Regions from separate parts of the Rhizobium sp. R339 genome, predicted to be linked through region 2. Evidence: predicted binding sites of a transcription regulator. Region 2 holds the regulator's gene; each other region holds the start of a gene.
What was found. Region 2 encodes PhoB, which activates phosphate uptake and scavenging genes when phosphate is short. Its sites were predicted from a motif close to TGTCATNNANCTGTCAT; they were not measured.
Positions count from the first base shown of each region.

Region 1: a site for PhoB is predicted at 1,799-1,815, ahead of phnC (phosphonate ABC transporter ATP-binding protein). Genes of this name have one in related genera too.
Region 3: a site for PhoB is predicted at 1,467-1,483, ahead of ATY76_RS25955 (DUF2794 domain-containing protein). Genes of this name have one in related genera too.

Region 1 is NZ_LOKV01000023.1:137,787-141,058, reverse strand. Features, by position in the region: gene phnK (phosphonate C-P lyase system protein PhnK) at 1-405, shown strand, start outside; gene phnL (phosphonate C-P lyase system protein PhnL) at 443-1,150, shown strand; gene ATY76_RS19860 (DapH/DapD/GlmU-related protein) at 1,147-1,764, shown strand; gene phnC (phosphonate ABC transporter ATP-binding protein) at 1,882-2,727, shown strand; gene phnD (phosphonate ABC transporter substrate-binding protein) at 2,816-3,272, shown strand, end outside.
Region 2 is NZ_LOKV01000023.1:434,678-437,949, reverse strand. Features, by position in the region: gene pstB (phosphate ABC transporter ATP-binding protein PstB) at 1-634, shown strand, start outside; gene phoU (phosphate signaling complex protein PhoU) at 678-1,391, shown strand; gene phoB (phosphate regulon transcriptional regulator PhoB) at 1,522-2,205, shown strand; gene ATY76_RS21415 (copper homeostasis protein CutC) at 2,216-2,941, opposite strand; gene ATY76_RS21410 (LysR family transcriptional regulator) at 2,938-3,272, opposite strand, start outside.
Region 3 is NZ_LOKV01000025.1:201,147-204,418, reverse strand. Features, by position in the region: gene ATY76_RS25965 (hypothetical protein) at 53-373, shown strand; gene ATY76_RS25960 (GNAT family N-acetyltransferase) at 481-1,038, shown strand; gene ATY76_RS25955 (DUF2794 domain-containing protein) at 1,043-1,444, opposite strand; gene ATY76_RS25950 (thioredoxin family protein) at 1,758-2,498, opposite strand; gene acnA (aconitate hydratase AcnA) at 2,733-3,272, opposite strand, start outside.

The sequences.
Region 1 (3,272 bases), 300 kb from region 2:
GGCAAGATCCGCGCCTCGGCGATCGACTGGCTCGAACGCGTCGAGATCGATGCCGACCGCATCGACGACCAGCCGCGCGCCTTTTCCGGCGGCATGCGCCAGCGCCTGCAGATCGCCCGCAATCTCGTCACCGGTCCGCGGCTGGTCTTCATGGACGAGCCGACCGGCGGCCTCGACGTCTCCGTGCAGGCGCGCCTGCTCGATCTCGTGCGCGGTCTCGTCAACGATCTCGGCCTCTCTGCCATCATCGTCACCCACGATCTTGCGGTCGCGCGTCTGCTATCGCATCGCATGATGGTGATGAAGGACGGCCACGTCATCGAACACGGGCTCACCGACCGGGTGCTCGACGATCCGCGCGAACCCTACACACAACTGCTCGTTTCCTCGATCCTGCAGGTCTGAGCGCCGCTGCAGGTCCAAAACCAAGGAAGAAGACATCATGCCAACGCCCCTCGTCGTTTCCGAAGTCTCGAAGAGCTTCACCATGCACCTGCGCGACGGCATCCGGCTGCCTGTCGTCTCCGATGTCGCCTTCTCGGTCGCATCAGGCGAATGCGTCGTGCTCGGCGGCCCGTCGGGCATCGGCAAAAGCTCGCTGCTCAAGATGATCTACGGCAACTACGCCGTCGATACCGGCCAGATCCTCGTCCGCCACGAGGAGCGCATCGTCGATCTCGCTTCCGCCGATCCGCGCACCATACTCAACGTGCGGCGCAATACGCTCGGCTATGTCAGCCAATTCCTGCGCACCGTGCCGCGCGTCGCGGCAATCGACGTGGTGGCGGAACCGCTGGTGGCGCATGGCGAGGCAGCCGGACCAGCACGGGAAAAGGCGGGCGCCCTGCTTGCCCGGCTCAACCTGCCGGAAGCGCTGTGGCAGCTTCCGCCCGCCACCTTCTCCGGCGGCGAACAGCAGCGCGTCAACATTGCCCGCGGCTTCATCACTGAGCATACGATCCTGCTTCTCGACGAACCCACAGCCTCGCTCGATGCCAAGAATCGTGCCGTCGTCGTCGATATGATCGCGGAGAAGAAAAAGGCGGGCGTCGCCCTTCTCGGCATCTTCCACGACAAGGAAGTGCGCGAGGCGGTCGCCGACCGCATCCTCGACGTCCAGCAATTCTCGCCGCGTGAGATCGCCGCATGAGCCGCAAGCTTGATATCGAGCCCTATATCCACGCAACGGCCGAGGTCAGCGATTCCACCTTCGGGCGCTATACGGAGGTCTCCGATCGCTGCCGCATCAGCGAGGCCACCTTCGGCGACTATTCCTACATCATGCAGGACGGCTCCGTCTGGTGCGCGACGATCGGCAAGTTCGTCAACATCGCCGCCGCCGTGCGCATCAACGCCACCAATCATCCGACCTGGCGTGCGACGCTGCACCATTTCACCTATCGCGCCGCCGACTACTGGCCGGACGGCGACGTGGAGGAAGATTTCTTCGCCTGGCGGCGCGCAAACCGGGTGACGATCGGCAACGACGTCTGGATCGGCCATGGGGCGACGATCCTGCCGGGCGTCAGCGTCGGCAACGGCGCGGTGATCGGCGCCGGCGCCGTCGTCTCGAAGAATGTCGCGGCCTACTCGATCGTCGGCGGTGTGCCGGCTCAATTGATCCGCGAGCGCTTTCCGAAAGCGGTCGGCGAGCGCATGGACCGGCTTGCCTGGTGGGACTGGGACCATGACCTTCTGCGCCAGGCGTTGCAGGATTTTCGCAACCTGAGCGCGGAAGATTTTCTGGCGAGATATGCTGGCTAAACCTCCGATATAGGCACGGAGAATTGTGACACGAACTACACAAATATGACACGCGAGGTTCACGAAGCGGGACTAATGCGATGCTCATCAGAGCCTGGAATACAAGGGAAGAGCATGATGTTCGAGCTGCAGAATGTCACACGCCGTTTCGGAAGCAAGCTCGCCGTCGACACCGTCACGCTCAGCATTCCCCAAGGCCAGATGGTCGGCATCATCGGCCGCTCCGGCGCCGGCAAGTCGACGCTGCTGCGCATGATCAACCGCCTGCAGGAGCCGAGCTCCGGCTCTATTCACTTCGCCGGCGTCGAGGTTTCCGGGCTTCGCGGCCGGGCGCTGCGCAACTGGCAGCGCGACTGTGCGATGATTTTCCAGCAGTTCAACCTGGTGCCGCGCCTCGATGTTCTCACCAATGTCATGCTCGGCCGCCTCAATCACCGCTCGACGTTTCTCAGCTTGCTTAACATCTTCACCCGCGAGGAGCGCGTGCATGCGATCGCCGCCCTCGAACGCCTCGGCATCGAGCAGACGGCACTGCAGGCGGCCGGCACGCTTTCCGGCGGACAGCAGCAGCGCGTGGCGATCGCTCGCGCGCTGATGCAGAACCCGAAGATGGTGCTTGCCGACGAGCCGATCGCCTCGCTCGATCCGCTGAACGCCAAGATCGTCATGGACGCGCTGCGCGATATCAACGAGCGCGAGGGCATCACCGTCATCACCAACCTGCACACGCTCGATACCGCCCGCAACTATTGTGAGCGCATCGTCGGCATGGCCGGCGGCCGCGTCGTCTTCGACGGCAAGCCGTCGGAACTGACGGCCGACGCGGTGAGGGCGATCTACGGGACGGACAGGGACGGGGCCGGCATCGACGAAACGATGACCTCCACATCGATCAACATCGCGCCCGAGCGGGCGGACAATCAATCCGCCGGCGTCCAGCCGCTGGCGCTGGCCGGTCTCTGAGCGGGACGGCCGCGATCGAAGGCCCGCGTCAAGGGCACATTTCTTTGTAACGGGAAGGCCGGGGACACCGGCCGATAGGAGAGAACGCATGTTGAAGAAAGCACTCTTTGCGGCAACGGCGCTGTTTGCGCTCGCCGGCGCCGCCAACGCCGCAGACCTCAAGGAATTCCGTATCGGCATCCTCGGCGGCGAAAACGAAACCGACCGCCTGCGCAACTATGCCTGCCTCGCCGACCACCTGAAGCAGGAATTCGGCTTCGAGAAGGTCTCGCTCTTCCCGGCCGCCGATTATGACGGCGTCATCCAGGGCCTGCTCGGCGGCACGCTCGACTTCGCCGAACTCGGCGCTTCCGGCTATGCAGCCGTCTACATCAAGGATCCGAAGGCCGTTACGCCGATCCTCACGACGCAGCAGAAGGACGGTTCGACCGGCTACCACTCGATCGGCCTCGCGCTGAAGTCCTCCGGCATCAAGACCATCAAGGACGCCAAGGGCAAGAAGCTCGGTTATGCCGATCCGGATTCCACCTCGGGCTATCTCGTGC
Region 2 (3,272 bases):
CAAGTCGACCTTCCTGCGGAGCCTCAACCGCATGAACGATACAATCGACGGCTGCCGGGTCACCGGCAAGATCACGCTCGACAGCGACGATATCTATGATCCCGATATTGACGTCGTGGAGCTTCGCGCCCGCGTCGGCATGGTCTTCCAGAAGCCGAACCCGTTCCCGAAGTCGATCTATGAAAACGTCTCCTACGGTCCGCGCATCCACGGCCTTGCCAAGTCGAAGGCCGACCTCGACCAGATCGTCGAGACCAGTCTGCAGCGCGCCGGCCTCTGGAACGAGGTCAAGGACCGCGTGCATGAATCCGGCACCGGCCTCTCCGGCGGTCAGCAGCAGCGCCTCTGCATTGCCCGCGCCGTCGCCGTCAGCCCTGAGGTCATCCTGATGGACGAGCCCTGCTCGGCGCTCGATCCGATCGCCACTGCCAAGGTCGAGGAGCTGATCCACGAGCTGCGCGAAAACTACACGATCGTCATCGTCACGCACTCCATGCAGCAGGCGGCCCGTGTTTCGCAGCGCACCGCCATGTTCCACCTCGGCAACCTCGTCGAGGAAAACGACACCGACAAGATGTTCACCAATCCGGACGATCCGCGCACCCAGGACTACATCATGGGCCGCTTCGGCTGATTCTGGCGACACGACGTCTTCCCGTTATTCGAGGATAAAGCCCATGGCATCGACACATATTTTTTCTGCCTATGATGATGATCTGAAGTTCCTGTCCAGGCGGATTTCCGAAATGGGCGGCCTGGCCGAGCAGATGGTCAGCGAATCCGTACGCGCGCTCGTCAATGGCGATACTGCGCTCGCCCAGAAGGTCATTTCGGACGACGTGATCCTCGATCACATGGAACGCGAGATCGGCGACAAGGCGATCGTCACCATCGCCCGCCGTCAGCCGATGGCATCGGACCTGCGCGAGATCATGGGTTCGATCCGGATCGCCGCCGATCTCGAACGCGTCGGCGATCTCGGCAAAAACACCGCCAAGCGCGTCATCGCCGTGCAGGCGACCGGCGTTCCCCGCAAGCTCGCCCGCGGTCTCGAGCATCTCTCAGAACTCGCGCTCGTGCAGCTCAAGGAAGTGCTCGACGTCTACACGACGCGCGCTGCCGACAAGGCCAAGTCGATCCGCGAACGCGACAACGAGATCGACGCCATGTACACCTCGCTGTTCCGCGAACTCCTGACCTACATGATGGAAGATCCGCGCAACATCACCAGCTGCACGCATCTTCTCTTCTGCGCCAAGAACATCGAGCGTATCGGCGACCACGCCACCAACATCGCCGAGACGATCTATTACATGGCGACCGGCGCACAGCCGGAAGGCGACCGTCCGAAGGACGACAGCGCCAACACCGTCGGCGCGGTCACGGAATAACCGTTCCGGGCCAGCCAGTTGCGCGCCCGCGCGGGCGCGCAGCGAGGTCACAGCCAATTCTGATTTTGCGCAGGATCCCGTGCTTAAATCGTCTTCGGTTTAAGGATCGTGCGCGAGGAGACCGAGACGCATGATCCCGAGAGTTGCAGTTGTTGAAGATGAAGAAGCCCTCAGCGTGCTTCTTCGTTACAATCTCGAAGCGGAAGGCTTCGAGGTCGATACCATCCTTCGCGGCGACGAAGCCGAGATCCGGCTCCAGGAGCGCACGCCCGATCTTCTCATCCTCGACTGGATGCTGCCCGGCGTCTCCGGCATCGAGCTCTGCCGGCGCCTGCGCATGCGGCCGGAAACCGAGCGTCTGCCGATCATCATGCTGACGGCGCGCGGCGAAGAGAGCGAGCGCGTCCGCGGGCTGTCGACCGGCGCCGACGATTACGTCGTCAAGCCGTTTTCGACCCCCGAGCTCGTCGCCCGCGTCAAGGCCATGCTGCGCCGCGCCCGGCCGGAGGTTCTGTCAACGGTACTGAAATGCGGCGATATCGAGCTCGACCGTGAAACGCACCGCGTCCATCGCAAGAGCCGCGAAGTCCGCCTCGGCCCCACCGAATTCCGCCTGCTGGAATTCCTGATGTCGTCGCCAGGCCGGGTCTTCTCCCGTTCGCAGCTTCTGGACGGCGTCTGGGGCCACGACATCTATGTCGACGAACGCACCGTCGACGTCCATGTCGGCCGCCTGCGCAAGGCGCTGAACTTCTCCAACATGCAGGACGTCATCCGCACCGTCCGCGGCGCCGGCTATTCGATGGAAGCGTGAGGCTAAAAGCCTAAGCTTCCGCCGCGATCGCCCTGCACATCTCCCGGACCACCGCCACATCCGTCTTGTTGCTGCTCTTCGCCTCGAAGCCGAAGGCGACGGCGCGGGGGTCGGCGCTTTCGATGGGTGAACTGCAGGAGCCATGGACCTCGCGGGCGCCGGTTGCCTGCAAGATAGCACCGACATTCGCGGGGCGGATGCCGCTGCCGGGCATGATGGATATGCGGCCGGCCGCCCTTGCCGAAAGGCGTTTCAGCGTTTCCAGGCCGTCTGGAGCCTTCAGCGCGCAGCCGGAGGTGAGGATGCGTTCGCAGCCGAGCTCGACCGCCTGTTCCAGCGCCTCATCGGCATCCGGCACCAGATCGAAGGCACGATGCAGCGTCGAGCCGAGGCCCATCGCATGCGCCTTCAGGCGGTGGATCAGCGGCATGTCGAGCGTACCGTCCGGCCGGTTGGCGCCGATGACGACACCGGCGAGGCCGGCGGCGCGCACGGCATCGATGTCGAGCATCATCGCCTCCTCGTCCGTCCTGCCGAAGATGAAGGGGCCGGCATGCGGGCGGATCATTGCGTAGACGGGGATGGGCGCTCTGGCAGCGATCAGCATCAGGCTCGGCAGCGGCGTCAAGCCGCCGAGTTCCAGCGCCGAGCAAAGCTCGATGCGGCCGGCGCCGCCTTCGATGGCGGCGGCCAAGCCCTCGGCGCTGTCGACGCAGACCTCAAGCAAAATCGTCATGCTGCACTCTCCCTGGCGCCCTCCTCCGCCTGCCGCATGGCTTGCGAGAGAGATTGCGACGTAATTCTTGCCGCCGCCTCGATGATGACGGCGCAGGCATCGGCGGCGGCTTTGCGGTGGTTGAAGGCGACGTGATAGGACATCGGCAAATGCTCGTCGAGATCGACGATGCGCACCTTGTCGGCGATCGGCATGGCGCTGACGCGGCCGAGGAAGGAGACGTAGCCGTGATTGGCGACGAGATCGACGATCACGGGCAGTGAATCCGCCGCGGTGATATCCTGGCTACGAAAGCGCCGGTTCGGTGCGCGTTCGTCGCTGAAAGCCATGG
Region 3 (3,272 bases), on a different contig from region 2:
AAGGCGGCTTCGGCCGCCTTTTTTGTCGTGACGAATGTCGAAGGGGTTAGGCATGCTGCTTCAAGGATTTGTTTTCATCCCGTGCTTTGTCGTTGCCGTACTGTTGGCGAAAGGGTTGCCGGATAGCCTGATCTATTCGGTCATTGCTTGGCTCAGCGCCGTCATTGCCGCCTTGGCCGGCGCAATTTTAGGGGTTCTGGCAATCGGCTATTGGCAGCTGGTACCGATCGACCCGCATACGGGAAATGACCTGGTGCTCTCTGGTGTGGTGCACGTCGTCATGGCTTTCGTCTTGTCGCCATTGCTGATCATGTATGTGAGGCGCAAGGCGCGCAAGCAAGCCGAAAGCTTGAGGATCAAGATTCTCGAATAGCCGCAGAATGGGCATATCGCACCTCGGTTTGCGTCGGCTTTTTTGTTGCACTGGTTTCGCAGGAATGGTTTTAGAGGAGCCTGCCCCGCCGCTGGACCAGCCGCCCGATGTCTTTCTTTCTGCGCGACGCCTCGCAAGCCGATATCCCCGCCATTACCGATATCTATCGTGAATCCGTCCTGAACGGCACGTCGAGCTACGAGATCGCACCACCCTCCAAGGCCGAGATGATGCAGCGTTTCGCAGCGATCGTCGGCCAGCACTATCCCTACATCGCCGCAGCCGATACGAACGGAAACCTCCTTGGCTACGCCTATGCTTCGGCCTTCCGCACCCGCCCCGCCTATCGCTGGATGGTGGAGGATTCGATTTATCTGGCGCCTGAAGCTCGAGGCCGCGGCATCGGCAAGGCGCTGATGAATGAGCTGATCGACCGCTGCACCGCCCTCGGCTTTCGTCAGATGGTGGCCGTCATCGGCGGCGCAAGCCCTGCCTCGATCGCGCTTCATCTCAAGGCGGGTTTTGTGGAGGTCGGCCTGATGAAGGGCACCGGCTACAAGCACGGCCGCTGGCTCGACACGATGCTCATGCAGCGCAGTCTCGGCGAGGGCATGACGACCGATCCGGATCCGTCCGCCTATCCCGGCACGCTGTTCGCAGGCTGAGGACTTACTTGTCGACCAGCTTCAAGGCCTTGTCGAATACCTTGAGCACCTGGTTCAGCTCGTGCCCGCGTTTCAGGATCATGCCGTTGACGTTGATAACGGAATAGGCGCCTTGCTTGGCGGCGAGCTTCGGGTTCTTTTCGATCCGGAAGAGCGGCATTTCACCGGAACGCTTGAAGACGGAAAACACCGCCCTGTCCTTTAGATGATCGATGGCGTAATCGCGCCATTCCCCCTCGCCGACCATGCGGCCGTAGATCCAGAGGATCGCGTCCAGCTCGCGCCGGTGGAAGGTCACCGGAAGCGGGTCCTTGCTTTGTTTGTATTCCCTGAGATCGACGACGACTGAGGAACTATTGTCGACGGAGCGGCTTTCGCCGTGTCGCAAATCCGGCTGATCTGTCATCAGTCTCCCAAGGCCTCCGCTTGTGACAGGAGAGTGACAGTTTGCCCGAGCCGTCACAAATTGCAAGACCGCTGCCCGTCACATTCGGCCGCACCGCAGTCTCGCGTATGCGAGCGCAATGCCCTGGGGAGAGCCGACGCTTTCTCGGCAGCGCCGCATTTCAGTCAAAACAGCGCCTCATTTGCGGGGGATTTATGCATCCCGGTTTGGCGCCAGCGCGCCAAAGGGCCCGGCGGAGCGTATCGACCTTAACCCCAGCCCCGAATACGCTCGGCCGGGCCGCCCGGCACTTCATCCCTATCGGGATGAAATCTCAGATGTTTTTTCCCGCCATCACCACTGTCGCGCCAAGGATCTCGGCCGGATCGCCGTCAGCGGTCGCCGATTGCAGCAGGATCGCGCAGCCCTCGAGCTGCGGCCGCTGCAGGACAGTGGCCGGCAGCGTCAGATTGGTCGCCTTGCCGTCCCACATGCCGACCGTTTCGACATTCGTGACACTGTGCAGGTAGGAGATTTTCTTGCCGCTGTTCTCGCCCTTTTCGACGTCGATCGTCTTTTCCTTGTCGAAATAGACCATCACCACATTGGCCTTGCCCTGCCCCGCACCGATCTTGATTTCCAGCTCGTCGCCGCGCATCGCGGCGCTGATCGGAATGGTCAGCCCATTGCCTTCGCTGCTGTAACTGTCGATCTTGCTGTTGATGCCGTTGAGATCGGCGCCGGCAAGATGACCGCGTCCATTGACGATGGCCTGCGGCGTATAGACGTTGCTGCGGCCCATGGCCCTGGCATAGCCATATTGCCGCTCGGTGTTTTCCTTCGAGCTCAGCGTGTCGGCCCAGCCGAGATAATTCCAATAGTCTATGTGGTAGGCGAGCGCGATGACGTCGCCCTGGTCCACCAGCTTGCGGAAGGCGGCGTCAGCGGGAGGACAGGAGGAGCAGCCCTGCGAGGTGAAAAGTTCGACGACGCCTTTCGGCGTGCCGTCTTCGGCATGCAGCGAGCCTGCGAGAACAACGCCGGCGATCAGCGGAATCAAAAAACGGGGGGACATTCACCTGCACCTCTTTTTCAGCGTCGCCGGCGTGTTGGGAGCCGGAGGCCCTGACATATGAACGTACGAATAATCCTTCCGGGTCCAAACGAAAAGTCACGAACGGGTGAGACGTAGCTCGGCGGGAATGCGCTTGAAACAAATCATCGTGAGCCTGCCCGAATACTGTTGCCGCAAAGAAAAGCCGCCGGAAATTGCTCTCCGGCGGCCATTATCATAGCAAGCTGTTAACAATCAGGCAGCGAGATCGCGCAGAACCGTCTGCAGGATGCCGCCATTGTTGAGGTAGATCACCTCGTCGAGCGTATCGACGCGCGACAGCAGCGGAACTTCCTTCACGGAGCCGTCGCCATAGGTGATCTTGGCAATCTTCCGCTCGCGCGGTTTGATCTTGTCCAGGCCCTCGATGGTGACGAGCTCGTCGCCCTTGAGGCCGAGGCTCTGCCAGGTCGTGCCCTCTTCGAAGACGAAGGGGATGACGCCCATGCCGACCAGGTTCGAGCGATGGATACGCTCGAAGGACTGGGCGATCACCGCCTTGACGCCGAGCAGGTTGGTGCCCTTGGCAGCCCAGTCGCGCGACGAGCCGTTGCCATATTCGACACCGGCGAAGATGACGAGCGGCACACCTTCGGACTTGTACTGCATGGCGGCGTCGTAGATCGAGGTCTCTTCCTTCGACGGATAGTGGATGGTGTAGCCACCTTCCTTGCCGTTCGGGCCGAGCATGTGGTTGCGGATGCGGATGTTGGCGAAGGTGCCGCGCATCATCAC